4 regions of the Mycobacterium novum genome follow, and region 1 is predicted to be linked to each of the others. Evidence: riboswitches for the same ligand, from Rfam matches in the RefSeq annotation. Region 1 holds a riboswitch; each other region holds the start of a gene.
What was found. A riboswitch is a leader RNA that binds a small molecule or an ion and turns the genes downstream of it on or off. The one in region 1 is predicted to bind cobalamin.
Positions count from the first base shown of each region.

Region 2: it holds a riboswitch for cobalamin, as region 1 does, so the genes downstream of both, G6N19_RS14345 (ABC transporter substrate-binding protein) here and metE (5-methyltetrahydropteroyltriglutamate--homocysteine S-methyltransferase) in region 1, are expected to answer to the same signal.
Region 3: it holds a riboswitch for cobalamin, as region 1 does, so the genes downstream of both, G6N19_RS14320 (PPE domain-containing protein) here and metE (5-methyltetrahydropteroyltriglutamate--homocysteine S-methyltransferase) in region 1, are expected to answer to the same signal.
Region 4: it holds a riboswitch for cobalamin, as region 1 does, so the genes downstream of both, G6N19_RS14415 (magnesium chelatase subunit D family protein) here and metE (5-methyltetrahydropteroyltriglutamate--homocysteine S-methyltransferase) in region 1, are expected to answer to the same signal.

Region 1 is NZ_AP022562.1:819,434-828,227, reverse strand. It holds gene G6N19_RS03735 (cation-translocating P-type ATPase) at 1-3,478, opposite strand, end outside; gene G6N19_RS03730 (crotonase/enoyl-CoA hydratase family protein) at 3,769-4,647, opposite strand; gene metE (5-methyltetrahydropteroyltriglutamate--homocysteine S-methyltransferase) at 4,734-7,016, opposite strand; cobalamin riboswitch at 7,152-7,348, opposite strand; gene G6N19_RS03720 (SDR family oxidoreductase) at 7,403-8,062, opposite strand; gene G6N19_RS03715 (LLM class flavin-dependent oxidoreductase) at 8,176-8,794, shown strand, end outside.
Region 2 is NZ_AP022562.1:3,098,801-3,107,594, reverse strand. It holds gene G6N19_RS14360 (cobyric acid synthase) at 1-1,250, opposite strand, end outside; gene cobF (precorrin-6A synthase (deacetylating)) at 1,250-1,993, opposite strand; gene cobN (cobaltochelatase subunit CobN) at 1,993-5,574, opposite strand; cobalamin riboswitch at 5,810-6,002, shown strand; gene G6N19_RS14345 (ABC transporter substrate-binding protein) at 6,040-7,230, shown strand; gene G6N19_RS14340 (FecCD family ABC transporter permease) at 7,227-8,279, shown strand; gene G6N19_RS14335 (ATP-binding cassette domain-containing protein) at 8,390-8,794, shown strand, end outside.
Region 3 is NZ_AP022562.1:3,090,643-3,094,750, reverse strand. It holds gene G6N19_RS14320 (PPE domain-containing protein) at 1-1,558, opposite strand, end outside; cobalamin riboswitch at 1,594-1,763, opposite strand; gene G6N19_RS14315 (NADP-dependent isocitrate dehydrogenase) at 1,872-4,106, opposite strand.
Region 4 is NZ_AP022562.1:3,114,319-3,123,112, reverse strand. It holds gene G6N19_RS14450 (enoyl-CoA hydratase-related protein) at 1-287, shown strand, start outside; gene G6N19_RS14445 (nitrite reductase) at 460-1,302, shown strand; gene G6N19_RS14440 (precorrin-8X methylmutase) at 1,299-1,967, shown strand; gene cobJ (precorrin-3B C(17)-methyltransferase) at 1,978-3,498, shown strand; gene cobM (precorrin-4 C(11)-methyltransferase) at 3,486-4,268, shown strand; gene G6N19_RS14425 (SgcJ/EcaC family oxidoreductase) at 4,402-4,761, shown strand; gene cbiE (precorrin-6y C5,15-methyltransferase (decarboxylating) subunit CbiE) at 4,744-5,958, opposite strand; cobalamin riboswitch at 5,941-6,088, shown strand; gene G6N19_RS14415 (magnesium chelatase subunit D family protein) at 6,110-8,086, shown strand; gene cobO (cob(I)yrinic acid a,c-diamide adenosyltransferase) at 8,086-8,700, shown strand; gene G6N19_RS14405 (cobyrinate a,c-diamide synthase) at 8,694-8,794, shown strand, end outside.

The DNA.
Region 1 (8,794 bases):
TGCCGCCCAGCAGCACCGCCACCGCGGCCTGCACCCGCTGCCACAGCTGGCTGCCCTCGTTGAGGGCGTCCAACAGGGTCTCGATCCGCCCGTCGAGCAGCACCACGTCCGCGGCGGTGTGGGCGGCGTCGCTGCCCTGGGCGACGATCCCGATGCCGACGGTGGCCGCGCGGATGGCGGCGGCGTCGTTGGCGCCGTCGCCGACCATCGCCGACACCTTGCCGCTGCGTTCCAGTGCCTGCACCACCTGCACCTTGTTCGCCGGTGACATCCGGGCGAACACCACCCGCTCGGCGACGGCGCGCTCCTGCTCCTTGCCCGACAGGCTCTCCCATTCGGTGCCGGTGATGACCTGCTCCTCGGTCACCGGCAGACCCATCTTGCGGGCGATCGCGCGGCCGGTGGTCGGGTGATCGCCGGTGATCATCCGAACCGGCACCTCCCGGCGGTGCAGCTCGGCCAGCAGGCCGGCCGACCCGGCGCGCGGGGTATCGGCGATACCGACGAATCCGACCAGCCTCAGCCCGTGGGCGCACTGCCGGGCCATGGCGGCCAGTTGATCCTCGGGGTCGGCGGAGTCAGAAAGTGACTGCGCCTGCTCGGCGCTGAGCTCGCGCCGGGCCACGGCGAGCACCCGCAGGCCGTCGTGCGCGAGCTGCTCCACCAGGTCGTAGACCTCTGCCGCAACGTCGCCACAGGCGGCGAGCACCACCTCGGGGGCACCCTTGATGCTCAGTTGGGTCCCGGTCACCGACGCCGCGAAGGGGCGTCCGGAACGGAACGGTAGGTGCACATCGGCGGCAGCCGGCGGGCAGTCGGCGATTGCCGGCTCGGCCGCTGCAATGATCGCGGCGTCGGTGGCGTCGACATGGCCTTCCCGCGCCGCCGGTGTCGCTTGAATCGCGCAGCGCAGCACCTCGTCGGGGGCATGACCGGCGGCGGCGCGCACCTCGGTGACCTGCAACCGGTTCTCGCTGAGCGTGCCGGTCTTGTCGAAACAGATCACGTCGACCCGGCCGAGTGCCTCCACGGAACGCGGCACGCGCACCAGCACACCGGATTTGGTCAGCCGTTGCGCCGAGGCATGCTGGGCCAGCGTCGCCACCACCGGCATGCCTTCGGGGACGGCTGCGACGGCGACCGAGACACCCTGGGCCACCGCCTCTTGCAGCCTGGTGGCGCGCAGCACCCCGAGCAGGCTGACCAAGCCGCCGGTCATCAAGCTCAGCGGCCATATCCGGTCGGTGATCTGGCCGAGCTGATGGCCCAGCCCGATCTCGCCATGGCGACTGGCGACCATGTCGGCTGCCCGGCGCACCTCGGTGTCAGGACCCACGGCGGTCACCAGCGCGAGGCCCCGCCCGGCCGCGACGGTGGTGCCGGCGAAGAGCATGCAGCGCCGTTCGGCCAACTCCGCGCCGGGGGTGGCGTCGGTCTGCTTGGTCACCGGCAGCGACTCACCGGTCAGCGACGCTTCGTCGACTTCCAGCTTCTCGTGCTCGACCACGCGGGCATCGGCGGGCACCACGTCGTCGGCCCCCACCTCGATCAGGTCACCACGCTGCAACTGATCGGGGAGCACCTGAATCCGCTCGCGGCTGCCGTCGGGCCGGATCGTGACCTTCCACGCGGGCGGGATCTGGTCGGCGAGCAGCCGATTCAGCCGCAGTTCGGCACTGAGCCGCTGTCCGGCGGCCAGCACGGCGTTGCTGGCCAGCACCGAGCCGACCAGCAGGGCATCCAGCGGCGAGCCCAGTATCGCGGTGGCCGTGGCGCCCAACCCCAGTACCGGGGTCAGCGGGTCGGACAACTCGTCACGCACCGCGTCGATGAACTGCCAAACCATGTGGCGCTGCGTGCTGTCCGCAGCGTGCGGTGCGGCCGACGTTTCCGTCGATAAGGCCAACACGGCCCGAACCTGTTCGACTGACATGGCGTGGAAGTCATCGACGGGGACCGGTCGTGGCACGGGTGTATTGACCACCTGGCGCGCCATCCGGTAACCGGAGAACACCCCCGACGCCGCGCCCAAGACGACCGGTCCGGGGCCTCGGCCCCGAACAGTCGGTATCAGCAGCAGCGCGCCCATCGCCGAAGCGCCGATGGACAGCTGGACACCCCGGCGGCTGGCCGCCTTGGCCGCGGGCAGCGCATGCAGTACCCGCCACACGCCGGCCAGATCGTCGACGATCAGGTCCGCGACCAGTGGCTGCGGCCGGCCGTCACCCTCGGCCACGATGGCCACCCCGAGATCGGCGGACGAAAGCGCCTGGGTGGCAGTCGAGGAGATCACCGCGACGGTGTGGCCGTCCTCCTGGTAGCGGACCAGTGTGTCGAGCAGTGCGTCGTCGATCGAACTTCCGGTCAGCGGAGCGATTTCGTCGAACGCCGGCCGCAGTTCGCCCAAACCGTCGGGGTCATCGATGGACACGACCTGCACCTCGGCCCGCTGGGTCTCCGCGAGCGTCGCGGCTGCCAGTGGATGATGCGCCAGCGCGAAAAAAGCTTCGGTGCGGGGCCGCCCATTGCGGCGGCGCCCGTCGGGCACCGCGTGCCATCCGGCCCGCAGGGCGTCGTTTGTCAACATCGCCTGGGCGCGCTCCCAGGCGGCCAGATCCTTCTCGCCGGCCCCGCGAAGCCGTACCAGGCGCAGTTCGTCGCTGCGCAGCACCCGCGGGTCGAGGATCACCACATCGACCCGGTCCAGTCGGCGCAAGCCGTCCGGGCGCAGCTGCAGCGCCTCGTTCTTGTCGGCCAGGCCCCGGCCCAACGTCGCCGCGAACGATTCCAGGGTGGCGCGGGCGGCCTTCGGCACGGCCACCAACGCTGCGGTGCCGGCCAGGTTCGGATCGCGGCTGACGGCGCCGACCACCGCGGCACCGAACGCCTGAATCCAGGTGCCGCGCTCCAGGTGTCGTTCGACGGGCCCGGCCGGCGGCGGTACCGTGCGCGCCTGCGGCGCGACGGCCGGCTGCGCGGCCATGTCGGCCAACGCCGGTTCGCGTCGCGACCACGCCCGTGCCACGGCGCGGGTTTCGGCGGCTTTGAGAGTGTTGATCGCCAGGTCCACTGCCAGCATCGACGGTGCCAGGGCGAGCGCATTGGCGGTGGTGGATGCCAACCCCAACGCAGTGTCGGTCGCACGCTTGCCGATTCGTTCCTCGAGCAGTCGGCGCAGCCGCGGCTGATGGTCCAGGGCGACCACGGCGCCTTGGACACTGGCCGGCAGCCGGGGGAACCGCAGCACGCGGCCGGCCAGCGAGATGCCCAGGCCGACGGCGGCGACACCGGCCATCGCGGCGGTGCTGACGGCCAACAAGCCGTCGCCGGGAGCGGGCGCGGAGCGAGGTCGGTCACCCTCGGCTACCGCGTCGTGCTCGTCGTCGGGCGGATGGCTCTCGACCGCGGCAAGCGCGTCGTACAACGAATCCAGTTCCGGTTCGGTGTCATCGATGAGAGCGGCTATCGAGGGGGGCATCGGTCTCCTTCGTTCGGCGACCGAAGGTGCCCATGGAACCCGGCGAAACTCTCGGTCGACACGGTTCATCGTCCGAAGGTCTCGCTCACGGAAAGTGATAGGCCCGCTGAATGACCGGGCGGGGTGGCCCGCCGTACTGACGACCATTCACATCCGCCTGGCGGCGGTTAGGAACTACTCCCCTTCGCCACCGAAGCTAGCCACGCTTAGCGGCCTGCGGCTGAACGCAGTCGAGACCCCACTTGAAATATGGGTGAACTCAGTCGATTTCAGCCGGCCGGCGGCACCGGTTACCGCTCGCGCACCCACTCATCGTAGAACTGCGGCATCGCCGAGGCCCGAGAGGTGAACTGCGGGTCGCGCTTCTCCAGGAAGGCGCGCACTCCGTCGGCGCCGTCGCCGATGCTGGTGTAGAACATCGCCAGCGAGTCCACCCGGTGGGCCGCATACGGGTCCGGCTGCGCGGAGTTGCGGTAGAGCATCTGCCGTATCAACGCGAACGACACCGGGGAGCGGCCCCTGGTCCACGAGTCGGCCAACGCGCGGGCGTCGCTGAGCAATGCGTCCGGTTCGTGCAGCGAGCGGGCGATCCCGCATGCCCGTGCCGCGTCGGCATCGAGGATGTCGGCCCGATACAGCAGATCCAATGCCGTTGGCATCCCGACGATCCGGGGCAGGAACCACGTCGAACATGCCTCCGGGGTGATGCCCAGCTTGCCGAACACCAGACCGAACCGCGCTTTGGTGGAGAACAGTCGCGCGTCCATCGCCAGCATCATGGTGGCGCCGATCCCGACCGCGGGCCCGTTGACCGCGGCGATCACCGGCTTGCGGCAGTTATAGATCGCCAGCGTGACCTGCCCGCCGGTGTCGCGTACCCGGGCCAGCTCCGGGTCGTTGAGGTCGGCCATGTCGGCCAGCGTCGGGGACTTGGTCTCGTCGAGGCCGAACACGTTGCCGGAACCCGACAGGTCCATCCCCGCGCAGAACGCGCGTCCCGACCCGGTGACGATCACCGCGCGGACCGCGTCGTCGTCGTTGACTTCGACGAAGGTGCGCTCCAGCTCGTCGGCCATCTCGACGGTGAACGCGTTGAGGTGGTCCGGGCGGTCCAGGTAGACGGTGAGGATGCCGTCGGTGACCTCGTGGCGGATCGTGGTGAAGTCCATGCCCTGAGGCTAGTTCCCCCCGCCCAGCAGACGCGAAAGCCCCCATTTCGACGCCAAAATGGGGGCGTTCGCGACTGCTCGCGCGGCTAGACGCCGGCGCCGGCCGCTCGGGCCGTCTCGGCCGCCTTGACCATGTTGGCCAGCGAGGCGGTCACCTCGTCGGTCTTGCGGGTCTTGAGGCCGCAGTCCGGGTTCACCCACAGGCGCTGCGCCGGAACGGCGTCAAGCGCTTCCCGCAATGAGGTGGCCATCTCATCGCTGGACGGCACCCGCGGGGAGTGGATGTCGTAGACGCCCGGCCCCACCCCGTTGGAGAACCCGATCGCATTGAGGTCGTCGAGCACCTCCATGTGCGAGCGGGCCGCCTCGATCGAGGTGACGTCGGCATCCAGGTCGGCGATGGCCCCGATCACCTCGCCGAACTCCGAGTAGCACAGGTGGGTGTGGATCTGGGTCGCATCCGACACCCCCGACGTCGACAGCCGGAACGCGCCGACCGCCCACGTCAGGTAGGCCTCCTGGTCGGCCTTGCGCAGCGGCAGCAGCTCCCGCAGCGCCGGCTCGTCGACCTGGATCACCGCGATGCCGGCGGACTCCAGGTCCACCGTCTCGTCGCGAATCGCCAGCGCCACCTGGTTGGCGGTGTCGGCCAGCGGCTGGTCGTCGCGGACGAACGACCACGCCAGGATGGTCACCGGACCGGTGAGCATGCCCTTGACCGGCTTGTCGGTCAGCGACTGGGCATAGGTGGCCCACTCAGTGGTCATCGGGTGCGGCCGGGAGACGTCACCGAACAGCACGGGCGGACGCACGCACCGGCTGCCGTAGGACTGCACCCAGCCGTTGGCGGTGGCGAAGAACCCCTCCAACTGTTCGGCGAAGTACTGCACCATGTCATTGCGCTCCGGCTCACCGTGCACCAGCACGTCCAAGCCGAGGTCCTCCTGCAGCTTGATCACGGCGGCGATCTCGGCCTTCATCCGGCGGGTGTACTCCGCTTGGTCGATCTCGCCGGCGGCCAGCGCGGCCCGGGCCTTGCGGATGTCGACGGTCTGCGGGAACGACCCGATGGTGGTGGTGGGCAGCGGCGGCAGGTGCAGCCGTTCGGCCTGCGCGGCGCGGCGCGCCTCGGCGCTGCCGCGGTGCGCGCCGGCGACCGTCGCGATCCGGCCGCGGACGTCGGCGTTGTTCAGCCGCGGATCGGACTTGCGGGAGGCGACGGCGGCGTTGGACGCGGCGATCTCGTCGTCAATGGCGTCGCGGCCCTCACGCAGCGCGCGCGCCAGGGTGGCCACCTCGCCCACCTTCTCCGCGCCGAACGCCAGCCAGCTGCGCAGCGCATCGTCGAGCCCGGTCTCACCGTCGAGCGTGTAGGGCACGTGCAGCGTCGAACAGGATGTTGACACAGCGACCGCCCCGGCACTACCCAGCAGCGACGCCAGCTTGGCCAGCGCGGCCTGCAGGTCGGTGCGCCAGATGTTGCGGCCGTCGACCACACCGGCGACCAGCGCCTTGGAGGCCAACTCCGGCACCGACGCGATTTTGGTGTTCGGGCCGTAGACCAGATCGACACCGATCGCCTCGACGGGGGTGCGCGCGAGCGCCGACAGGGCCGCGCCCGGGTCACCGAAGTAGGTCGCGACGAAGATCGCCGGCCGCTTACCCAGGCCACCCAGCCGGGCGTAGACCTGCTCGGCCAGGGCGGGGGCGTCGGCGGCGACGTCGGTCACCAGCACCGGTTCGTCGATCTGCACCCACTCGGCCCCGGCGTCGGCCAGCTTGCCCAACAGTTCGGCGTAGACGTCGGTCAGCTCGTCGAGGCGGAAGATCGGCGCCGGTGCTCCGTCGACGGCCTTGCTCAGCAGCAGGAACGTGACGGGTCCGATGATCACCGGCCGGGCCACGTTGCCGCCGAAGCCCTGCTCCTTGGCCTCGGCCAGCTCGGCGAGCACCTTGGTCGGGTTGAGTGCGAACGTGGTGTCCGGGCCGATCTCCGGGACGATGTAGTGATAGTTGGTGTCGAACCACTTCGTCATCTCCAGCGGGGCGATCTCGGCATTGCCCCGGGCCGCGGCGAAGTAGCGGTCCAGCTCGTCGGCCACCCCGGCGACCCGAGCCGGCAGCGCGCCGAGCAGCACCGCGGTGTCGAGCATCTGGTCGTAGTAGGAGAAGGTATTCACCGGTATCGAGTCCAGGCCGGCTTCGGCCAGCTGCGCCCAGCCGTCACGGCGCAGGCCGGCTGCGACGTTCCGCAGTTCATCCTGTCCGATCCGGCCGGCCCAGTAGCTCTCGGTGGCGCGCTTGAGCTCGCGGCGCGGACCGATCCGCGGTGAGCCGAGAATGGTGGAGGTAAAAGGTTGAGCGGTCACGATCTGATCCTTCAATCGGAGGGTGGGTCACCGCCGGCGGTCGTCCAGCCAATCCGGTCCCGTGCACATTTAATGCACTATAACCCTCAAAAACCAGACGCCCATTCCGCGAGGCGGTGATCCGCCGGGCGCGGCGCACCCGGCACAACAGGCAGGTCTTCGGACTCGCAGGCGCGCACCGACGGTGCTCCTAGTGGCCGTCGCTTCCCAGTCGCGTGCTGTGACCAGTGCTGTTGACGGCGGTCGTTCCTGCATACCGCTGCGGGACAGTCCCGGATTCTCACCGGGTTCCCTCTCGCACACCGCGGAAAACCCACGTTGTGCTCGATGTCGACACCACCTTGCGGCGGTACCGGCAAACCAGTTGCGTGGCCAAGACTACCTGGTCAACCGGCTTGCAGGGCCTCCAGGATGGGGGTCTCGCCATCGTTGAACTCGATGGTGCGGCGTCTCGTCGACGGCTCGATCAGGCAGGCCGCGATCACCTGTGCGACGTTGGCTCGCGACACCGTTCCCTTGGCTGCGTTGTCGGCTGCCGCGGCTGTCTGGATGCGACCGGTGGCCGGTTCGAGGGTGAGCCGACTCGGGCCGAGCACCGTCCAGTCCAGGTCGCTTGCTCGCAGGTGAGCATCGGCGGCGGCCTTGGCTTGCGCGTACGGGAAGAACCCATCGTCCTCGGCCACGCCGTGCCCGGGGCCGGCGCCGAAATAGGACACCATCACGAATCGGCGCACCCCGGCCTGCCCGGCGGCGTCGATCACCCGGATCGCGCCGTCGCGGTCCACCGCGTAGGTCCGGGCGGGGTTGCCGCCGCCGGCGCCGGCGGAGAACACCACCGCGTCGTGGCCCGTCACCAGTTTCGCCAGGGCGTCGGTGTCGAGTTGTTCGATGTCTGCGACCACGGGAACCGCGCCGGTCACTGCCACTTCCTCGCTGTGGTCGGGGTTGCGGAACACCGATGTCACCTGATCGCCGCGTTCGGACAGGATCGGGCTGAGCAGCAGGGCGACCTTGCCGTGGCCGCCGAAGATCACGACGCGTGCCATGCCTCCGACCGTACCTGTTGGCCGTCATGGGTGTGTGGGATGCGACCACCACACCGCCGAGGAACAAATATTAGGTTATAGTCGGGCGGATCCCGAAGGAGTGCTGCTGCGAGATGTTCACCCTTCGCTTCGACATGCGGGCACCCGCATCCGGCGCGCCGCGCAACGAGCTCTACGCCGCGGCCGTCGAGATGTGTGCCTGGGCCGAGACCCGCGGTGCGATCGCCGCGGTGCTGTCCGAGCACCATGGCACCGAGGATGGCCACCTGCCGTCGCCGCCGCTGCTGGCCGCGGCGATCGCCGCCCGGACCGAGACGTTGACGATCATGCTCGCGGCGGTGATCCTCCCGTTCTGGGATCCGGTCCGGCTGGCCGAGGACATCAGCGTGCTCGACATCATCAGCAACGGCCGCGTCGCCTACGCGTTCGGGATCGGTCACCGCGCCGAGGAATATCAGCACTTCGGCATCGACAGCCGTGCGCGCGGCCGGGTCGCCGACGAGAAGCTGGCATTACTGCTACAGCTGTTGCGTGGCGAGCCGGTGCAGCACCAGGGCCGCCGTATCCACGTGACACCGGCGTGCCTCCGCGCACCGCACATCATGGTCGCCGGCGCCAGCCGGGCAGCGGCGCGGCGAGCCGCCCGTCACGGGCTGGGACTCCTCGCCCAGGCGAATCCTCCTGGCCTGAAAGATTTTTACGAGGAACAGTGCCGCGCCCACGGGCGCGAAC
Region 2 (8,794 bases), 2.2 Mb from region 1:
TCGAAACTTCCGTGCCGCATGGTGCCGAACACCGCACCGGCACGCACGCCGCCGAGAAAGTCCTGCACCCGCTCGCCCCGGCTGATCCGGCCGTGGTGTATCTCGTATCCGCCGTCGGACAGCCGCAGCACTTTGGCTGCGCCGAAACATGTTTCGACATCCAGCAGACCCAGGCCGGCCACCTGGCCCGGTGCGCCCTCGATGCCCTCCGGGTCGCGGATCGACCGGCCCAGCATCTGAAAACCGCCGCAGATCCCCAGCACCGGCTTGCCCGCTGCGGCGTGCGCGACGATCGCGGCATCCAGTCCGCGCGAGCGCAGCCAGCCCAGATCGGACACCGTGGCGCGGGTCCCCGGCAGCACCACCAGATCGGCGTCGGACACCCCGCGCGGGTCGGAGGCGAACACCACGTCCAGATCGGGTTCCAGGCCGAGTGCGTCCAGGTCGGTGAAGTTGCTGATCCGCGGCAGCCGGATCACCGCCACCCGTCGCGCCCCGGTCTTCGCCGAGCGCCTGCCATCCAGGTCCAGGGCGTCCTCGGAATCCAGCCACAATTCGGGATGCCACGGCAGGGTGCCGAAGACCCGACGCCCGGTGCGCCGCTCCAGTTCCCGCAGCCCCGGTTCCAGCAGCCCGGCGTCACCGCGGAACTTGTTCACGATGAACCCGGCGATCAGCGCCTGATCCTGCGCATCGAGCAACGCGACGGTGCCGAAGAATCCCGCGAACACCCCGCCCCGGTCGATGTCTCCGACGACCACCGTCGGCAGATCGGCGTGGCGGGCCAGCCCCATGTTCACGAAATCGCTGTCCCGTAGGTTGATCTCGGCCGGGCTGCCGGCACCCTCTGCGATGATCACGTCGTAGCGGGCCGCCAGATCGTCATAGGCGGCGTGGGCGGCGTCGGCCAGCGCCCGGCGCCCCTCCCGCCAGTCCGACGATGAGACCTCCCCCCAGGGCCGGCCCATGAGCACCACGTGGCTGCGCTGGTCGCTGCCGGGTTTGAGCAGCACCGGGTTCATCGCCGGCTCGGGGACAGCGCGCGCTGCCAGCGCCTGGACCCATTGCGCCCGGCCGATTTCCGTAGCGGTCCCGTCGGCGCCGGTGCACACCATCGAGTTGTTCGACATGTTCTGCGCCTTGTACGGCGCCACCCGCACGCCGCGGCGTGCCAGCGCCCGGCACAATCCGGTGGCCACCACGGTCTTGCCGGCGTCGCTGGTGGTTCCGGCGATCAGCAGCCCGGCCATCAGGGCCTGCGCACCAGGAAGATGTCCATCACCCAGCCGGCCTCGGCGCGGGCTGCGCGGCGGGCGTCGGCGATCTGCCCCGCGACGTCGCCGACCCGGCCGTGCATCAACCGCTCCCCCGCGGCGCCGAGGTTGGCGCCCCACCAGATCGTCCAGTCGGCCAGCGCGGAAAGATCCAGCCCGTCGGGGTTGAGCATCGCGACGATGTTGTCCTGACCGGCGCCCACGGCCTCCGAAAGTCGCCGCCCGGTGGTGATGTGCACCGGCCGGCCCACCTCGTGCAGCACGATCCGGTGTCGGGCGGCCAGCAGCTGCGGGGCGCTGATACCGGGCAACACCTGGAAATCCAGTTCCACGCCAAGGGATTTCATCCGCTCCATGATGCGGATCGTCGAGTCGTACAGCGATGGATCGCCCCAGACCAGAAATGCCGCGGTGCCACCCCGCTCACGCAGCACTTCGGCGTAGCGCGCCGCTCGGGCCGCATGCCAGTCGGCGACCGCGCGGGTATACCCGGGTCCGGTCAGCTCCGGTGAGCGGTCGCGCGGTGGGTCGGCGACGGTGACGATCGGGACTGCGGGGGCGTAGGCGTCGACTATCGCGCGGCGCAGCGCCAGCAGGCCGTCCTCGGATCCCTTGGCTGCGGCCAGCACGTAGTCGACGCTGCGCAGCACCTCGGCGGCCTCGGCCGTGACGTGCTGGGGTCCCATCCCGACACCCAGGATCCAGACCTGCAGCGCCATTAACGGTCCTCCAAATCCCCTTCGACGTCCAGATAGGCCTGCTGTAGCGCGGCCATGGTCTCCGGATCGGGGTCGGCCCACAGGCCCCGGTCGGCGGCCTCCTTCAACCGCTCCACGATGCCCTGCAGCGCCCACGGGTTGGATTTGTCGAGGAACTCGCGGGTCTGCGGATCCAGCACGTACTCCGCTGCGAGCTTCTCATACATCCAGTCGTGCACCACGCCGGCGGTGGCGTCGAAGCCGAACAGGTAGTCCACGGTGGCGGCCAGTTCGAAGGCGCCCTTGTAGCCGTGCCGGCGCATCGCGGAGATCCAGCGCGGGTTGACCACCCGGGCCCGAAACACCCGGGCGGTCTCCTCGGCCAGCGTGCGGGTGCGCACCGCATCCGTCGACGTCGAGTCGCCCACATAGGCTTTCGGATCTGCGCCGGTCAGCGCCCGCACCGTCGCGATCATGCCGCCGTGGTAGACGAAGTAGTCATCGGAGTCGGCGATGTCGTGCTCGCGGGTGTCGATGTTCTTGGCGGCCACCTTGATCCGCCGGTAGTTGGTGCGCATGTCATCGGCGGCCGCGCAGCCGTCCAGTCCGCGGCCGTAGGCGAATCCGCCCCAGGCGGTGTAGACCTCAGCCAGGTCGTTGTCGTCGCGCCAGGTTCCGGACTCGATCACCTGCAGGATGCCGGCACCGTAGGAGCCGGGCGCGGAACCGAAGACGCGGGTCGTCGCCCGGCGCAGGTCGCCGTGCTCGGCCAAATCGGCGCGGGCGTGCGCGGCGACGAAGTTCTGCGAATCCGGCTCATCGAGGGTCGCCACCATCTGCACCGCGTCGTCGAGCATCGTCACCACGTGCGGGAAGGCGTCCCGGAAGAATCCCGAGATGCGTACCGTCACATCGATGCGCGGACGCCCCAACTCCTCCAGCGAGACGACCTCCAGCCCCGACACCCGCCGGGAGGCCTCGTCCCAGTCGGGCCGCACCCCGAGCAGGGCCAGCACCTCGGCGACGTCGTCGCCGGACGTGCGCATCGCCGAGGTCCCCCACACCGACAGCCCCACCGACTCCGGATAGCGGCCGGTCTCGTCGAGGTAGCGCCGCAGCAGCGAATCGGCCATCGCCTGCCCGGTCTGCCACGCCAGCCGGGACGGCACCGCCCGCGGGTCGACGGTGTAGAAGTTGCGTCCGGTGGGCAGCACGTTGACCAGGCCGCGCAGCGGTGACCCGGACGGCCCCGGCCGCACGAAGCCGCCGGCCAGCGCATGCAGCACCGAGTCCAGCTCGGCTGCGGTGCCGGCCAGTCGCGGAACCACTTCGACCGCAGCGAATCTCAGCACCCGGCACACCTCGGGGTCAGGGTGCAGCGTGTCCGCGGCCCCGATGTCCCAGCCGGCGGCCTCCATGGCCTCGACCAGTTCCCGGGCACGGTCCTCGATCTCGTCGACGACGGCGGCAGCAGCGTCTTCCTTCAAGCCCAGCGCGGCCCGCAGCCCCGGCACCGCGTGGTCCACCCCGCCCCACACCTGCGGGGCGCGCAGGATCGCCAGCACCAGGTTGACCCGCTCGGCTCCGGCCGGGGCGCCGCCGAGCACGTGCAGTCCGTCGCGGATCTGGGCGTCTTTGATCTCGCAGAGCCAGCCGTCGACGTGCAGCAGGAAGTCGTCGAACTCCTCGTCCTGCGGCCGCTCGTCCAGGCCCAGGTCGCGGTGCATCTCCGCGGCGCGCATCAGGTTCCAGATCTCGCCGCGGATCGCCGGCAGCTTGCCGGGATCCATGGTGGCGATGTTGCCGTACTCGTCGAGCAGCTGCTCGAGCCGCGCGATGTCGCCGTAGGACTCGGCGCGCGCCATCGGCGGGATCAGGTGGTCGACGATGGTGGCGTGCGCGCGGCGTTTGGCTTGCGCTCCCTCGCCGGGGTCGTTGACCAGGAACGGGTAGATCAGTGGCAGGTCGGCGATCATGGCGTCGGTGGCACAGCTCGCCGACAGTGCCGCGGTCTTGCCGGGCAGCCATTCCATCGAGCCGTGCTTGCCCAGGTGGATCACCGCGTCCGCACCGAAACCGTGTGCCAGCCAACGGTATGCGGCCAGGTAGTGGTGGCTCGGCGGCAGCTCCGGGTCGTGGTAGATGGCAACCGGGTTCTCCCCGAAGCCGCGCGGCGGCTGGATCATCAGCACGACGTTGCCGGACCGCAGTGCGGCCAGCACGATCTCGCCGGCGTCGTTGACGAACAGCGTACCCGGCGCCGGGCCCCACGCCGCCGTCATCGAGTCGCGCAGCTCATCCGGCAACTCCGCGGTCCACTGGGCGTACTGCTGTGCGGTCACCCGTACCTGAGCACCGGCCAGCTGCGCGGCGGACAGCCAGTCCTCATCCTGGCCGCCGGCCTCGATCAGGGTGTGGATCAGCCGGTCACCGGCCTCGGTCTCGTCAGCAACGTCCAACACCCCGAAGCCGTCCCCGACGTCGTAGCCGGCGTCGGCCAGTCGGTGCAGCAGCCGCACCGCCGAGGCCGGGGTGTCCAGCCCGACGGCGTTGCCGACGCGGGAGTGCTTGGTGGGGTACGCCGAGAGCACCAGCGCCAGCTTCTTCTGGCCGTTCGGGATACGGCGCAGCACAGCGTGGTTCACCACGACACCCGCGACCCGGGCACAGCGCTCGGGGTCGGCGGCGTAGTGCGGCAGCCCGTCGTCGTCGATCTCCTTGAAGGAGAACGGCACCGTGATGATCCGGCCGTCGAACTCCGGGATGGCGATCTGGGTGGCCGAATCCAGCGGGGTGACGCCGTCGTCGTTGGCTTCCCAGTCCGCCCGCGACGACGCCAGGCACAAGCCCTGGAACACCGGAATATCCAGCGCGGCGACCTGTTCGATATCCCAGGCGCCGTCGTCGTCGCCGGCACCAACGGTCGCGGTGGCGTTCATCGCGCCGCCGGCCGCCAGCATGCAGACCACCACCGCATCCAGGGTGCCCAGCGCGTCGAACAACTCGTCGGGGGCGTTGCGCAGCGACGCGGCGAAGATCGGCACCCCGACCGCCCGGCCGGTGGCGTCGATCGCGTCGGCCAGCGCGTGGGCGAACCCGGCGTTCCCGCTGACTTCGTGGGCCCGGTAGTACAGCACCCCGACCCGCACCGCATCGGGTGCGTCAACCGGCTCGCGAGACCCGTATCCCCATTCCGGGATCACCGTCGGCTCATCGAAGCCCTCACCGGTCAGCAACACCGTGTCGCACAGGAACGCGTGCAACTGCGCCAGATTCGCCGGCCCGCCCTCGGCGAGGTAGGCATGCGCCTGCGCCGCCAGCCCGATCGGGACCGTCGAGCACTCCATCAGCTCGGCGTTGGGTGATCGCTCCCCGCCGAGCACCACCACCGGCAGGCCCGTGGCGCGCAGCAGCGTCAGCTCGTCGGCGATCTCCGCGGACGACCCCAGGATCCGCAGCACCACGACATCCGCCCCGTCGAGCACCGCTTCGATGTCCTGGCGCGCCGGGTTGCCCAGGTTGTAGGCCGCCCCGCTGGCACGTGCCGACAGCAGGTCGGTGTCGGACGTGGACAGCAAGGCGATGCGCCGGGCATCAGACATCGGGGTTCCTCCTCGGGGTTCGCGCCCCATCCGGTCGGGTGTCCCGCGGCCAGTATCTGGCTGACGGCGCACCACGAACCGCGCCGCTCACAGTGGCGGAACCGCCCCGGAATCATTCGGCGGTCCCAGCGTCGGCTCGCCTCCGCCGCCCCTTCGGGCCACCTCCGTCGAGCCTCGCTGAACCGCCGGAATTACACCGGGTTCCTGATGCCACGAGACGGCGGCCAGCCTAGCCCAGCGCGGCATGCAAGAATGTCGCCGGTAAGGCGATGGCAACACAGTGAGGAAGCCGGTGTGAATCCGGCGCGGTCCCGCCACTGTCATCGGGGAGTGACCCTCATCGGCCACGGTCCGCCACGTGTGGGGCTGGAAGGCGAGGCGAGCAGTGATCCGAGAGCCAGGAGACTCACGTCATCGCGTCCTGCGAACCGGGGCGGTGTACCCCGAGGAAGCTGATGCACGCCCATGTCCCGTGCACTGCGGGTAGTCCCCGTGCTGGCCACCGCGCTGGCCCTGGCGCTGGCCGGTTGCTCGGCCGAGCACGCCCCCCGCACCGCCGACGGGCGGCAGGATTGCATCACCGACTTCGATCCGCACACTGACTACTTTCCGGACAAGTCGACGCTGTCGGATGCCGCCAACTTCGCCATCGAATACCACCGCAGCTACCAGATCCTGACCGTGCACCGCCCCTACCTCGGCGGCAAGCCGGTGTCCTATGTGTTGGTGCGCTGCGGGGCGCCTGCCCCGGCACTGAGCGGCGAACTGGCTGCCGCCCAACGCATCACCGTCCCGGTGCGCAGGCTGTATTCGGGCTCGACGACGCATCTGGCGATGATCACCGAACTCGGCGAGGCCGACGTGGTGACCGGGGTGGCGAGCCCGGCCGCGGTCGCCGACCCGCAGATCCGCGAGCGCATCGACGCCGGTGAGACCGTCGGCTACGCACCCGGCGGGCAGGTCAACATCGAAAGCGTGCTGCACGCCGGCCCCGACGTGCTGGTCACCCAGGGCATGGACGACGCCGGCTACCCCAAGCTGCGGGAGGCCGGCCTGCCGGTGGTCGCCGACGCCGAATGGCTGGAGCCCACCCCGCTGGGCCGCGCCGAGTGGATCAAGATGTTCGCCGCGCTGACCGGCGCCGAACGCCGGGCCGGGCAGGTCTATCAGGGCATCCGTGACCGCTACCGGGCGCTGGCCGCGCAGGCCTCGGGGGCCTCGCCGACCAAGGTGCTGGTCGGCACCATGTACTCGGGCCACTGGTCCATGCCGACCGGCGCCAGTTACTCCGGGCGCCTGGTGGCCGACGCCGGCGGCACCTACCCCTGGCTCGCCGACGACGGCGCCGAGAGCCGGCAGCTGAATTTCGAATCGGTCTACACCCGCGCGGCAGACGCACCGCTGTGGCTGGTCACCGACGACTGGGCAACCGTCGATGATGCGGTGGCACGCGACAGCCGCTACGGCGAACTCGCCGCGGTCCGCACCGGCCAGGTGTGGTCGGCGACCAAGGCGATCGGGCCCGGCGGTGGCAATCTGTACTGGGAACGCGGCACCGCGCGACCGGATCTGCTGCTCGGCGACCTGGTCGCGATCCTGCATCCCGAGCTGGGCTCCGGGCATGATTTCGAGTTCTACCGGCAGGTGCCGCGATGACGGCCGCCGCGGTGCGGCCCGGGCGCGCGACGCTGGTGCTGGCCGGGCTGATCGCCGCGGTACTGGCGCTGACGCTGCTGGGGCTGGCGCTGGGGCCGGTGCGGGTACCGCTGGCCGACACGGTACGGGTGCTGCTCGGCGCCGAAGCATCGGATCCACGCTGGCAGGTGATCGTGGCGAACATGCGGCTGCCGCGGGTGCTCACCGCGCTGGCCGCCGGATCCGCCCTCGGGGTCGCCGGCCTGCAACTACAGACGCTGTTCCGCAACACCCTGGCCGACCCCTACATCCTCGGGGTCAGCTCCGGGGCCAGCCTGGGTGTGGCGCTGGTGGTGCTGGCCGGCGGTGCCGCCGGCGCCGGTTTCCGCACCGCCGGGGGCAGCCGCGCCGGGGAGGTGCTCGCGGCGGCACTCGGCGCGGCGGCGATGTTGACGCTGGTGCTGGTGTTGTCGCGCTGGACCCGCTCGGCGGCGACGCTGCTGCTGATCGGGGTGATGATCGGCGCGGCCAGCACCGCGCTGGTGAGCCTGGCGCTGGTGTACTCCGACCCGCAGCGGGTGCAGCAGTACCTGCTGTGGGGCTTGGGCAGTTTCGCCGCGACCGGCTGGACCGACCTACGGCTGCTGCTGCCGCTGGCGGCCGTCGGGCTGATCACCGCGGCGATGACGATCCGGCCGCTCAACGCCCTGCTGCTCGGTGAGAGTTACGCGGCGACCATGGGCATCAACGTGCACCGCGCCCGCATCGTCACGGTCGCCTCGGCATCACTGCTGGCGGGGGTGACGACCGCGTTCTGCGGGCCGATCGCCTTCCTCGGGCTGGTGGTTCCGCACGTGGCCCGCATCGCCGTGGGCACCTCGGATCACCGGGTGGTGCTGCCGACGGTGATGTTGCTGGGCGCGGTCGCCGCGCTGGCGTGCGGCATCGTCAGCCAGGTCCCGGGCAGCGATCTGGTCATCCCGATCAACGCGGTGACCGCGCTGGTCGGGGCGCCGGTGGTGATCACCGTGCTACTGCGGGCCCGCCGCGGATCGGGGATGCCGTCATGACCCCGGCGGTTCAGCGAGGCTCGACGGAGGAGAGGCGAAGCTGGGACCGCCGCATGTCACCGGCGGTTCAGCGAGGCTCGACGGAGGAGAGGCGAAGCTGGGACCGCCGCATGTCACCGGCGGTTCAGCTGGACGACCTGGCGATCGGCTACCGCAGCCGGCGCCGGTCGACGACGGTGGCCAACGGCTTGAGCGCGCAGGCCCGCCGCGGCGAGCTGACCGTGCTGATCGGGCCCAACGGCGCCGGCAAGTCCACCTTGATCCGCACCCTGGCCGGATTGCAGCCCGCACTCGGTGGCCGCGTGCTGCTGGACGGCGCCGACCTGACCGGCCTGCCCCGCGACGAACTGGCCCGCCGGGTCGCGGTGGTGTTGACCGAGCGGATCGACCCGGGCCTGCTGTCGGCGCGGGCACTGGTCGGCCTCGGCCGTATCCCGCACCTGGGGTTGGGGTCTCGGCTGCGTCCCGCCGACGAGGAGATCGTCGACTGGGCGCTGGCCGCGACCGGTGCCCAG
Region 3 (4,108 bases), 2.2 Mb from region 1:
TCAGTCCACTGGGGAGCACGTGCTCGGCGCCCGGCGGGTCGGTGTTGTCCGCGCCGGCCACCGCATCCCGGGCATCGTCCAAGTCCATGTACTCATAACCGCGGCCGAGCATGTCGGTCTTCGCCTTGCGGCGCCGCCGGGTCTTGGCCTGCACCTCGGCGGCGGCCGCGGCCGCCGGAACCTCGGCGGCGTCGGGTTCGGGCGCCCTGCGGCGGCGCGCGCTGGTGCCCGCCGCCCGGCGGGCCTGCTGGCCCAGGCCGGCCACCATGTACAGGTAGGACATGCCGTCCACCGGCGACAGCGGCGGCGCGGCTGGCGGCGGCGGTGCAGGCGGTGCACCGGCGGCCGGAGCGGGCGCCGGGGCCGGGGCCGGGGCGGGCGCGGGAGTCGGCGCCGCGGCGGGTGGCGTCGGCGCCACCGTCAGACCGGCGAACGGCGGGACCACCGGAACGACCGGAACCGGCACGGCGTGCAGCGCGGCCAGCCCGGACAGTCCCGCCAGCCCGGCCAGCGGCGCCGCGGCCAGCGGCGCCAACGCGGCGGTCAGCATCGGCAGCATCACCGGGATCAGCACGATCGCCTGCTCCAGCAGCGTCTTGAGCAGGGCGATCACGTCGGTGATGATGGTGCCGATCGCCTCGACCGCGGTGAACAGCAAGGTGGCGGCGATGGTGGCGGGGTTGCCGCTGGCGAACGCCGCGGCCAGGTCGGCGGCGATGAACGCGAAGGTCTGCGACAGATAGGCCGCGAACGACCCGAAGTCCATCGGGTAGCCCAGCGCGAACGCGATGTTGTAGGGGCTGAAGAAGCTGAGCGGGTTGCCCAGCACGGGCAGCCAGGGATCGAAGCCGGCGAACATCGACTGCAGGTAGGGGTTGGCCGCCAGTTCGTTGATCATCGGCTGCAGCACGTTGTTGTAGAAATCGGTGTAGCCGCTGTTCTGCAGCCACTCCATGATGTCGTTCTGCCGATCCGGCGGCAGCTGCGGCTGGCTGGCGGCGCTCGAACTGGCCGATTCGGCTTTGGCTATCTGCGGCGCGGCGACGGCCTGCGGACTCGACGCCACCGCCGCACCGGCGACGGCCTGATAGCTGGCCATCACGGTGGCGGCCTGCAGCCACATCCGGCCGTAATCGGCTTCGTTGAGCGCGATGGGAATGGTGTTGACGCCGAAGAAGTTTGTGGCCACCAGCACCGCGTGCGTGACGTGGTTGGCCGCCAGTTCGGCCATCGTCGGCATCGCCGCCAGCGCGGCGTTGTAGGCCGAGGCCGCGACCTGCTGTTGTGCGGCCATCACCGAACTGTCGGCGGCGGCGTGGATCAGCCAGGCCAGGTACGGGGTGTTGGCCGTCAGGTACGCCTCGGCGGACGGGCCCTGCCACGCCCCGGCCTGCACCGCGCCCAGCAGGGCCGTCAGCTCGTCAGCGATCTCGGCGTACTCGCTGCTCAGCGCGCTCCACGCCGCCGCCGACGCCAGCAGCGGACCGGCGCCGGGCCCGGCCGACAGGAGCGTCGAATGGACTTCGGGGGGAGACGCGATCCAAATCGGCGCGGTCACGTTCGCCAGCTTCCTCGGGGTGCCCGCCCCGAATCGCAGGTCGCGACGACGTGAGTGTCTGGCTCTCGGGCGGGCTTCGCTCCCCCGATCACAGTGGCGGGACCGCTCCGGAATTGAAGCGGCGGCCCCAGCTTCGCTGAACCGCCGGTTCGCACCGGATTCCTACCTCGTCATCGCCTTACCCGGCGAATTCTCGCACGCGCAGCGCGTCAGCATCGGTCGAGTGGGAAATCCCCGACGACGCCGTCGGCGTGTTGGTCGTGGATTTCCCACTCGGCGGGGTGGTCGGCGGGGTGGGCAGCGGTCGGTCCGGTCAGTCCTTGCCGGCGATCACCGCGTTGAGCGTCGGGCTGGGCCGCATCACCGCCGCCGTCAGATCGTGATCCGGCGCGTAGTAGCCGCCGATGTCCACCGCCTTGCCCTGCACCACGGTCAGCTCGTCGAGGATGACGTCCTGGTTCTTCTCCAACCCGTTCGCCACCGCGGCGAAATGCTCGGCCAGCGCGGCGTCCTCGGTCTGCGCGGCGAGCTCCTGCGCCCAGTACTTGGCCAGGAAGAACTGGCTGCCGCGGTTGTCGAGCTCCCCGGTCTTGCGCGACGGGCTCTTGTTGTCGGCCAGCAGCCTGCCGATCGCCGTGTCCAGCGTCTGCCCCAGGATCTTCGCGCCGCGGTTGCCGGTCTTGGCGCCCATGTCGTCGAAGCTGGCGCCCAACGCCAGGAACTCGCCGAGCGAGTCCCACCGCAAGTGGTTCTCCTCCACCAGCTGCTTGACGTGCTTGGGCGCCGAACCGCCGGCGCCGGTCTCATACATGCCGCCGCCGGCCATCAGCGGCACGATCGACAGCATCTTGGCGCTGGTGCCCAGCTCCAGGATCGGGAACAGGTCGGTGAGGTAGTCACGCAGGATGTTGCCGGTCGCGGCGATGGTGTCCTGGCCGCGGATCAGCCGCTCCAGGGTGTAGCGCATCGCCCACACCTGCGGCATGATCTGGATCTCCAGGCCCTCGGTGTCGTGGTCGGCCAGGTAGGCCTTCACCTTCTTGCGCAGCTCGGCCTCGTGCGGACGCTCGGTGTCCAGCCAGAACACCACCGTCATGCCGGAGATCCGCGCGCGCTCCACGGCCAGCTTCACCCAGTCGCGGATGGCGGCGTCGGTGACCGTGCACAGCCGCCAGATGTCACCGGCCTCGACGTTCTGGGTCAGCAGTACCTCACCGGTGTCCAGGTCCACGATGTCGGCGATCCCGGCCTCGGGGACCTCGAAGGTCTTGTCGTGGCTGCCGTATTCCTCGGCCTTCTGTGCCATCAGGCCGACGTTGGGCACGGTGCCCATGGTGGCCGGGTCGAACTGGCCGTGGGTCTTGCAGAAGTTGATCAGCTCCTGGTAGATCCGCGCGAAAGTGGATTCGGGGTTGACCGCCTTGGTGTCCTTGGTCCGCCCGTCGGCGCCGTACATCTTGCCGCCGGCCCGGATCATCGCCGGCATCGAGGCGTCGACGATGACATCCGACGGCGAGTGGAAGTTGGTGATGCCGTTGGCCGAATCCACCATCGCCAGTTCGGGACCCTGCTCGTGGCAGGCGTGCATGTCCTCGATGATCTCTTCGCGCTGGGAGGCCGGCAGCGTCTCGATCTTGTCGTACAGGTCGACCAGGCCGTTGTTGACGTTGACGCCCAGGTCGTCGAAGAGCTTCTGGTGCTTGGCGAATGCGTCCTTATAGAACACCTTGATGGCGTGGCCGAACACGATCGGGTGGCTGACCTTCATCATGGTGGCCTTGACGTGCAGCGAGAACATCACGCCGGTCTTGCGGGCGTCCTCCATCTCCTGTTCGTAGAACTCGCGCAGCGCGCGCACGCTCATGAACATCGAGTCGATGATCATGCCGTCGGACAGCGCAACCTTCTCCTTGAGCACAATCGTCTTGCCGCCCTTGGTTTTCAGCTCCATCTTCACGTCACGGGCGCGGTCCAGCGTCATCGACTTCTCGCCGTGGTAGAAGTCGCCGTGGCGCATGGTGGCCACGTGGGTGCGCGACGCCTGCGACCACTCCCCCATGCTGTGCGGGTGCTTGCGGGCGTACTCCTTGACCGCCTTGGGCGCACGACGGTCGGAGTTTCCTTGGCGCAGAACCGGGTTCACGGCACTGCCCAGACACTTGGCGTAGCGGTCGTGGGTCTGGCGTTCGGCGTCGGTCTTGGGGTCGGCCGGATAGTCCGGCAACGCGAAGCCCTTGCCCTGCAGTTCCTTGATCGCGGCGACCAGCTGCGGCACCGACGCGCTGATGTTGGGCAACTTGATGATCGTGGTGTCGGGAAGTTCGGTCAGCCGCCCGAGTTCGGCCAGGTTGTTGGGCACCCGCTGCTCCTCGGTGAGAACATCGGGGAACTCCGCCAGGATGCGCGCGGCCAGCGAGATGTCACTGGATTTGACGTCGATGCCCGCGGGCTCGGTGAAGGCCTGCACGATCGGCAGGAACGAGTACGTCGCCAGCAGCGGCGCCTCGTCGGTCAGCGTGTAGATGATGGTCGGCTGGTCGGCGCACATGG
Region 4 (8,794 bases), 2.2 Mb from region 1:
GCTTCCCCGAGGTCGACATCCGGATCCCGTTCACTCCTGGGATGGCCGCGCTGATCCAGGCCAAACTCACCCCGCAGGCGCAGGTGGCGTCGATGACGACCGGCCGCCGGTTCGGCGGTGTGGATGCTGCGGCCGTCGGGATCGTCGACGGCACCGCGGGTGAGGGCGCGGTGACGCCCGCCGCGGTCGAGTTGCTGCGGCCGCTGGCCGGGAAGGATCCCGGCACGCTCGGCGCGATCAAGGCCGGCATGTTCGGGCCGGCGGTGGCGGCGCTGACCACGGAGTGAACAACATCGGCCCCACCCGTCACCGGCGGCGGGCATAGGGCAGTTGCCCGCATCTGAGCGACAATCAGGCAGTGCACCCGAGCGCCTGCGCCCACCCACCCGACCGGTCTGGTGTTGTCGCTGTGAGGCGGGCAACTGACACCCGCCTGCTCCGTTGTGACGGATGTGACCGATGAGGGCCAGGGCCGACCGGTGCCCCGGCGTGCTGCGGCCGTGGCTGGCCGACGACGGCTTGTTGGTCCGGTTGCGCCTGGTCGGCGGACGGCTGCCCGTGGCGGCACTGGAACGGCTGCTGAGAGCCAGCGCCGAGTTCGCCGACGGCTCGATCTACCTGACCAAGCGGGCCAACCTGCAGCTGCGCGGGCTGCCCGGACACGGCGGACAGCTCACGCCCGACGTGGTGGCCGCCCTGGCGTCGACCGGACTGCTGCCATCGCGCAGCCACGAGTTGGTCCGCAACATCCTGGTCTCGCCGCAGACCGGCTATGCCGGCGGGCGCGTCGACCTGCGCCCGGTGTCGGCGCGGCTGGACGCGCTGCTGTGTGGCGATCCACGACTCGCCCGGCTGCCCGGGCGCTTCCTGTTCGTGCTCGACGACGGGCGCGGCGACCTGATCGACCGCGCGACCGATGCCGGGCTGGTGGCACTCAGCGCCACGGCGGCACAGTTGCGCATCGGCGAGGACTGGGGTGCGGTGGTGGCCATCGCCGAGGCCGCCGAACGGCTGGCCGCGCTGGCGGCGGCATTCCAGGCCGCCCGCGGCAGCGGTCCCGACGCGCCGTGGCACATCCGCGAACTGCCCAACCCGCTCGCTCCCGTCATCGCCGCCGATCCACGGCTGCCCGCACCGTCGGGTCCGCTACCCTACGGTCCGGTGCCCGGCGGCACCCACGTGCCGGTCCCCGGCGGCGTACTCACGCCGGAGCAGGCGCGCTCACTGCCGGCGCACACCGAGCTGGTGGTGACGCCGTGGCAGGGTGTCTTCATTCCCGATGCACAGGAGACGAATCCGTGACGACGCCCGCTAGCCGTCCCACCAAGCGGTATTCCTACCTCGAGGACGGCCCGGCCATCTACGTCGAATCGTTCGCGACCATCCGGCGTGAGTCCGACCTGTCACACATCCCCGCCTCGGCCGAGCGGCTCGCGGTCCGAATGATCCACGGCGCCGGGCAGACCGATGTGGCCGCCGACCTGCTGATCCACCCCGATGCGGTACCGGCCGGCCGCGCCGCGCTCGACGCCGGGGCGCCGATCTTCTGCGATGCCCGGATGGTGGCGGTCGGGGTCACGGCCGGGCGGCTGCCGGCGCGCAACGAAGTGCGCTGCCACCTGCATGACGAGCGGGTTCCGGCGCTGGCCGCCGAATGGGGCACCACCCGCTCGGCGGCGGCGGTCTCGTTGTGGGAGCCGGAGTTGGGGGGTGCCGTCGTCGCGATCGGCAACGCCCCCACCGCGCTGTTTCACCTGCTGGAGCTGATCCTGGACGGCGGGCCGCGCCCGGCGGTGATCGTCGGCTGCCCGGTGGGGTTCATCGGCGCCGCCGAGTCCAAGGCGGCATTGGCGGCACTGCACGCCGAGCACGGCATCGACATCCCGTTCGTGACGTTGCGCGGTCGCCGCGGTGGCTCGGCGATCACCTCGTCGGCGCTGAACGCCCTGGCCTCGGACGACGAATGAGAGACACAGCGTGAGCGGCACGTTCTACGGGGTGGGCCTGGGCCCGGGTGACCCCGAGCTGATCACCCGCAAAGCAGCCCGGATCATCTCCGGCGCCGACGTGGTGGCCTACCACGCCGGGGTCAACAAGAACTCCTACGCGCGCACCATCGCCGCCGACCTGATCCGGCCCGGCGTGATCGAGGAGGAACTGCGCTACCCGGTCACCACCGGGGTGACCGATCACCCCGGCGGCTATGCCGGGGCACTCGCGGACTTCTACGAGGCCTCCGCGTCCCGGCTGGCCGCCCACCTGAGTGCGGGCCGCACGGTGGCGTTGCTGACCGAGGGCGACCCGCTGTTCTACGGCTCGTTCATGTACATGCACGACCGGCTGTCGACCCGCTTCGACACCGAGATAATCCCGGGCGTACCGGCTTTCAGCGCCGCCACCGCCGTGCTCGGCATGCCGCTGGTACGCCAGACCGACGTACTGACCGTGCTGCCGGGCACCTTGGGCGAGCACGAGCTGGCGATGCGGCTGGCCGACACCGACGGCGCCATCATCATGAAGCTGGGTCGCACCTTCGCCGCCGTATACCGTGCGCTGGTCGCCGCCGGCCGTCTCGAGCACGCCTACTACGTGGAGCGGGCCAGTCATCCGCAGCAGCGCTGGCTGCCGGTGGCCGCCATGGCCGAGACCGACGATGTGCCCTATCTGTCGCTGATCGTGGTCGACGGCGACTCCCGCAACGGGCAGCGCTCCCGGATGCCGGGCGATGCGGCCCCGGCAGTCGTCGAGGCCCTTGCTGAGCCCGCCGAGCTACTGGTCATCGGGCTGGGGCCCGGGCCCGAGGGCTGGTTGACCGCCGAGGCCGCCGCGGCGCTGGCCACCGTGGACCACGTGGTGGGCTACGGGCCCTATCTCGCCCGGGTTCCGCAGCGCGAAGGGTTGCAGCGGCACTCCTCGGGCAACACCGTCGAGTTGGACCGGGCCCGGTTCGCGCTGGATCTGGCCGCCCGCGGTGAAAAGGTCGCGGTGGTCTCCGGTGGCGACGCCGGGGTGTTCGGGATGGCCTCGACGGTATTCGAGGCGATGTTCGAAACGGCCGACGAGCGATACCAACAGGTTTCGGTGCGGGTACTGCCCGGGGTATCCGCGGTGCAGGCGGTCGCCGCGGCCGCCGGTGCCCCGATCGGCGCCGATTTCGCCGTGTTGAGCCTGTCGGATCGCCTCAAGCCCTGGTCGGTGATCGAGTCCCGACTGCGGGCCATCGCCGACGCCGATCTGGTGCTGGCGATCTACAACCCGGCCTCGCGCGCCCGGCCCGACCAGATCGCACTGGCCCGCAAAGTGCTGCTGGAACACCGCGCCCCGCAGACCGTGGTGGTGGTCGGCCGCGACGTCGGCCGGGAATCGGAGTCGCTGACCGTGACCACGCTGGGCGAGTTGGACACCGACGCGATCGATATGAAATGCCTTGTGCTGGTGGGGGCGTCGTCGACACGGGTGACGGGTGGACGGGTCTGGACGCCGCGATGGGTGCGCTAGCGGTCCAGTTCGTCGGCGCCGGACCGGGGGCCGCGGACCTGCTGACGGTGCGGGCGGCGCGACTGTTGGCCGATGCCGACGTGGTGCTCTACCCGGGCAGTTACCTGGATCCGGAGGTTCTCGGCCATTGCTGCGCCACAGCCGAACTCGTCGACACCGCCGGGTTGGACCTGGATGAGATCGTGGGCCGGCTGGCGACCGCCCACCGGGCGGGCCGGCGGGTGGTGCGGCTGGTCTCCGGGGATCCGTCGCTCTACAGCGCGGTCTTCGAGCAGACCCGCCGGCTCGATGCCGCCGGTGTGCCGTGGCAGGTGACACCGGGCGTGCCGGCCTATGCGGCGGCGGCCGCCGTGCTCGGACGCGAGCTCACGGTGCCGCTGGTGACGCAGTCGGTGGTGTTGACCCGGGTGCAGGCCGCCTCCACCGCGATGCCGCCACGCGAATCGCTGGCCGCGTTCGCCGCGACCGGGGCCACCCTGGTGCTGCACCTGGCGATCACCCGGATACGAGAACTGATGGGCCGGCTGGCATCCGACTACGGCGCGGACTGCCCGGTCGCGGTGGTCTGCCGGGCTTCGCAACCCGATGAACGCGTACTGCGCGGCACCGTCGCCGACATCGCCGATGCCGTCGAGGCGGCGGGGCTGCGGTCGGCCGCGGTGATCCTGGTCGGCCGCGCGGTGGCCGATCGGCCCGATCCGTGCGGCGGGGAGAGCCATCTCTACGACCCGGCGCGGGACCGGGGAGACACTGATCCGCCGAACGTGTGACCACTGCGAAAAATCACGCCGAAACCCGCAATGGTTACACGTTCGGCGGGCACGCTGTTCTTCGGCAACGCATACGGCAAGGGGCAGACCATGGCGGAGAACGGACCGGGCTCACCCCGAGGCTTACGCTGCCGTGTTCACCCGCGACGCGGACTACGTCACCTTCCTGGGCCAGCACTACAAGGGACGCGAAGCGATCGCTGCGGCATACGCTCGGCTGTTTGCGAAGCTGCTGCGCGGATCACGACTACACACCGAGATCACAGGCCTGAGGTTTCTGACGCCGAGCGTGGCGCTCATCCGGGCAAACGCGGCTGTGACGAAGAGAGGCAGGCAGCGCAATCGTCGCGGCGTCCGCGTCAATACCAGTGTCGCGGTGCGTACCGGCGAAGGATGGCTACTGGCTGCATCACAGAACACCACGCATCGACACCTTGCCGACCAGCTGATGCAGAAGCTCGCCGGATCATCGTCGTCAAGCAGACACGGTTAGCGCCCATTGGGTGACCGCCCGGGCCGGCTTCCAGCCGGTGAAGGTCCCCAGCGGTTCGGCATGCTCGACCTGGATGCGGCTCAGCTCGCCGCCGTGCTCGCGGTAGGCCGCCGCCAGCTGCGTCTCGGTTTCGAAGGTCACCGCGTGGGCGACCAGCCGCCCGCCCGGCCGCAGTCCGGATAGGCAAACGTCGAGCACGCCGGGCCGGCTCAGTCCGCCGCCGATGAAGACGGCGTCCGGGGCGGGCAGGTCGGCCAACGCAGCCGGGGCACGCCCGTTCACGACGCGTAGCGCGGGTACCCCGAGCTTGCGAGCGTTGCCCGAGATCCGTTGCGCCCTGGTCTGATCGGCTTCGACGGCGATGGCCCGGCAGCTCGGGTGCGCGCGCATCCATTCGATGCCGACCGAGCCGGCGCCCGCACCGACATCCCACAGCAGCTGTCCGGGCGCCGGTGCCAGGCGCGCCAGCGCGGAGGCCCGCAGGTCACGTTTGGTGAGCTGCCCGTCGTGGTCGTAGGCATCATCGGGTAGCCCGGCCGTCCAACCGGCCGGCAGCGGGCCGTCGAGCTCGACGGCGACGATGTTGAGCCGCGGCACCTGGCCTTGAAATGCGGGGTAGCTGGCCGCCGTGCTGTCCAACCTGGATTCGGCCTGCCCGCCCAGGTCACCGAGCACTGTCATCCGGCTCGCCCCGTACCCGTGCTCGACCAGCAGCGCCGCGAGCCCGGCGGGCGTCGTCTCGTCGGCGGAGAGCACCAGCACCCGCCGGCCCGGCGCCAGCTCGCGCAGCACCGCGTGCACGTCGCCTGCCCTGATGACCGCGACCGACTCCGCCGGCCAGCCCAACGCGGCCCGGGCCAGCGTCACCGAGGAGACCGCCGGGATCACGCTGACCCGCGAGGCGCCGAGCAGCTCGATCAGCGTGCCGCCCACCCCGGACAGCAGCGGATCCCCGGAGGCCAGCGCGACCACCCGTCGTCCGGTCAGACCGTCGAGCAGCGCCGGGAGTCCGGCCCGCAGCGGCGAGGGCCAGCCCTGCCGCTCCTGGCCGTCGATGGGGGGCAGCAGATCCAGCTGGCGCGGCGCACCGATCACGACGTCGGCGGCCGCGACCGCTGCGCGCGCCGGTTCGCCCAGGCCGTCCCAGCCGTCGGCGCCGATCCCGACAACGGTGACGTGATGGGCTTGGGTGGGCACGGTGTTAGGGTATCGGCGCGAACTGCCAGGGAAGTCGGTGTGAGTCCGACACAGGCCCGCTACGGTGTTCCGCGGCGCATTCCGGTGCGCCACGGTCAGTCCGAATACCGGCTTCGCGTTGCCAACACCGGCATCACGAGCGGAGCCTCAAATGCAACAGCTGTACCCGTTTCCTGCCGTGCTCGGCGGCGACCCGGACGCTCCGGGCGGCCTCGACGACATGGCCTTGGCGCTCGTGCTGAGCGCGATCTCCCCCGGCATCGGCGGGGTTCTCATCCGCGGCGAGAAGGGCACGGCCAAGTCGACGCTGGTACGGGCGCTGGCCCAGGTGCTCCCCGCCATCGACGTGGTGGCCGGCGACCGGTTCTCCTCCGATCCCGCAGAGCCGAACCCGCTCTCCCCGGACGGCCCGTTCCCCGCCGACGCCGCCGTGCAGACCCGCCCGGTGCGGCTGGTGGAGCTTCCGGTCGGCGCCACCGAGGACCGGGTGGTCGGCTCCATCCATCTGGAACGAGCGCTCGGGGCCGGCGCCGTGGAGTTCGAGCCCGGGCTGCTGGCGCGTGCCAACCGCGGCATCCTCTACGTCGACGAGGTCAATCTGCTCGCCGACCACCTGGTGGACCTGTTGCTGGACGCCGCCGCCATGGGCCGGCTGACCGTGGAACGCGACGGGGTCTCGGTCAGCCACGCCGCGCGTTTCGTGATCGTCGGGACGATGAACCCCGAGGAGGGCGAGCTGCGCCCGCAGTTGCTCGACCGATTCGGGCTGACGGTCGAGGTGTCCGCGCCGCGCGATCCGGCGCTGCGCGCCGAGGCGGTCCGCCGGCGGCTGGCGTTCGACGCCGATCCCGAGGCCTTCGCCCGCGACTACGCCGACGCCGAGGAGCGACTGCGGGCCCGGATCCGCAACGCTCAGGAACTGCTGCCGCGGGTGGAGCTCACCGACGCCGCGCTGGTGCGAATCGGCGAGATCTGTGCGGCGTTCGACGTCGACGGCCTGCGCGGCGACATCGTGTGTGCCCGTACCGCGGTCGCGCACGCCGCCTGGCAGGGGCGCGACGCGGTCAACATCGAGGATCTGCGGGTGGCCGCCCGGCTGGCCCTGCCGCATCGGCGCCGGCGCAAGCCATTTGACGCCCCGGGGCTCGATGAAACCGAGCTCGACGAGCTGCTGCCGCCGCAGGATTCCGGCCCGGAGCCAGACCCGGATCCCGACGGCCCCGAGCCCGACGGTCCGCCGGACGGCGGCAACGCCGCGCAACCCGAGCAGCGCGGGCCCGCGCCGGCAAAACCCGGCGCCACCTCGACCGTCGGTGCTGACTCCCCTTACCGGGCACGGCTTTTCACCGTCGACGGGGTCGGCTCCGGCCGTGCCGGCCGGCGCAGCCGGGCCCGCACCAGTTCCGGGCGCCGCGTGGGTGCCACCGCCGTCGGCGCCGCCGGGGGCCTGCACCTGTTCGAGACGCTGCGGGCCGCCGCCCCGCATCAGGGCGCCCGAGGCCGGGTCGACGGCCCGATGCTGCTGCAGGCCGCCGATCTTCGCCGCGCCGTCCGGGAGGGCCGGGAGGCCAACCTGGTGCTGTTCGTCGTGGACACCTCCGGCTCGATGGCCGCCGCCGAGCGGATGCGGCACGTCAAGACCGCGATCCTGTCGCTGTTGCTCGACGCCTACCGCCGCCGGGACCGGGTGGCGGTGGTGACGTTCCGCGACACCGGAGCGCAAGTGGCACTGCCCGCGACCGGGTCGGTGGAGATCGCCGCGGTGCGCCTCGACGAGCTGCCCGCCGGTGGCCGCACGCCGCTGGCCGAGGGACTGCTCGAGGCCGGTGAGGTGATCCGCCGGGAACGGCTGCGCGACCCGGCGTCACGCCCGCTGCTGGTGGTGCTGACCGACGGCCGGGCCACCGCCGGCGCCGACCCGGTCGAGCGGTCGCGGCAGGCCGCTTCTCATCTTGCCGAACATGGGTTTTCCGCCGTCGTCGTCGATTGTGAGAGCGGCCGGATGCGGCTCGGGTTGGCGCGCACCCTGGCCGAGCAGCTGCGGGCCGACTACGTGCCGCTGCCGCAGGTCAGTGCCGAGGCGCTCAGCGGCATTGTTCGTGACGTCACTGGAAAGGGGGCCGCCTGATGCCGCAGGGACAACCGTTGACGGTGCCCGATGACAACCTGACCACCCGGCAGCGCCGCAATCGGCCGCTGCTGATGGTGCACACCGGCGACGGCAAGGGCAAGTCCACCGCGGCGTTCGGGACGGCGCTGCGCGGCTGGAACCAGGGCTTTGCGATCGGGGTGTTCCAGTTCGTGAAATCCGCCAAGTGGCGCGTCGGTGAGCAGGCGGTGCTGGAGCGGCTCGGCGCCCTGCACGACGAGACCGGCGAGGGCGGCCCGGTGCAGTGGCACAAGATGGGCTCGGGCTGGTCGTGGAGCCGCAAGGCCGGCAGCACCGAGGATCACGCCGGCGACGCGCTGGCCGGCTGGACCGAGGTGAAACGCCGGCTGGCCGAGCAGACCCACGACCTGTACGTGCTCGACGAGTTCACCTACCCGATCCACTGGGGTTGGGTCGACGTCGACGACGTGGTGGCGACCTTGCGCGATCGGCCGGGTCACCAACACGTGGTCATCACCGGCCGTCGCGCTCATCCCCGGCTGGTCGAGATCGCCGACCTGGTCACCGAGATGACCAAGATCAAGCATCCGATGGACGCCGGCCAGAAGGGTCAGCGCGGCATCGAATGGTAGTGCTCCCCCGCGTCGTCGTGGCCGCGCCCGCGTCCGGGCACGGCAAGACCACCGTTGCGGTCGGGGTGATGGCGGCGCTGGCGGCGCGCGGCCT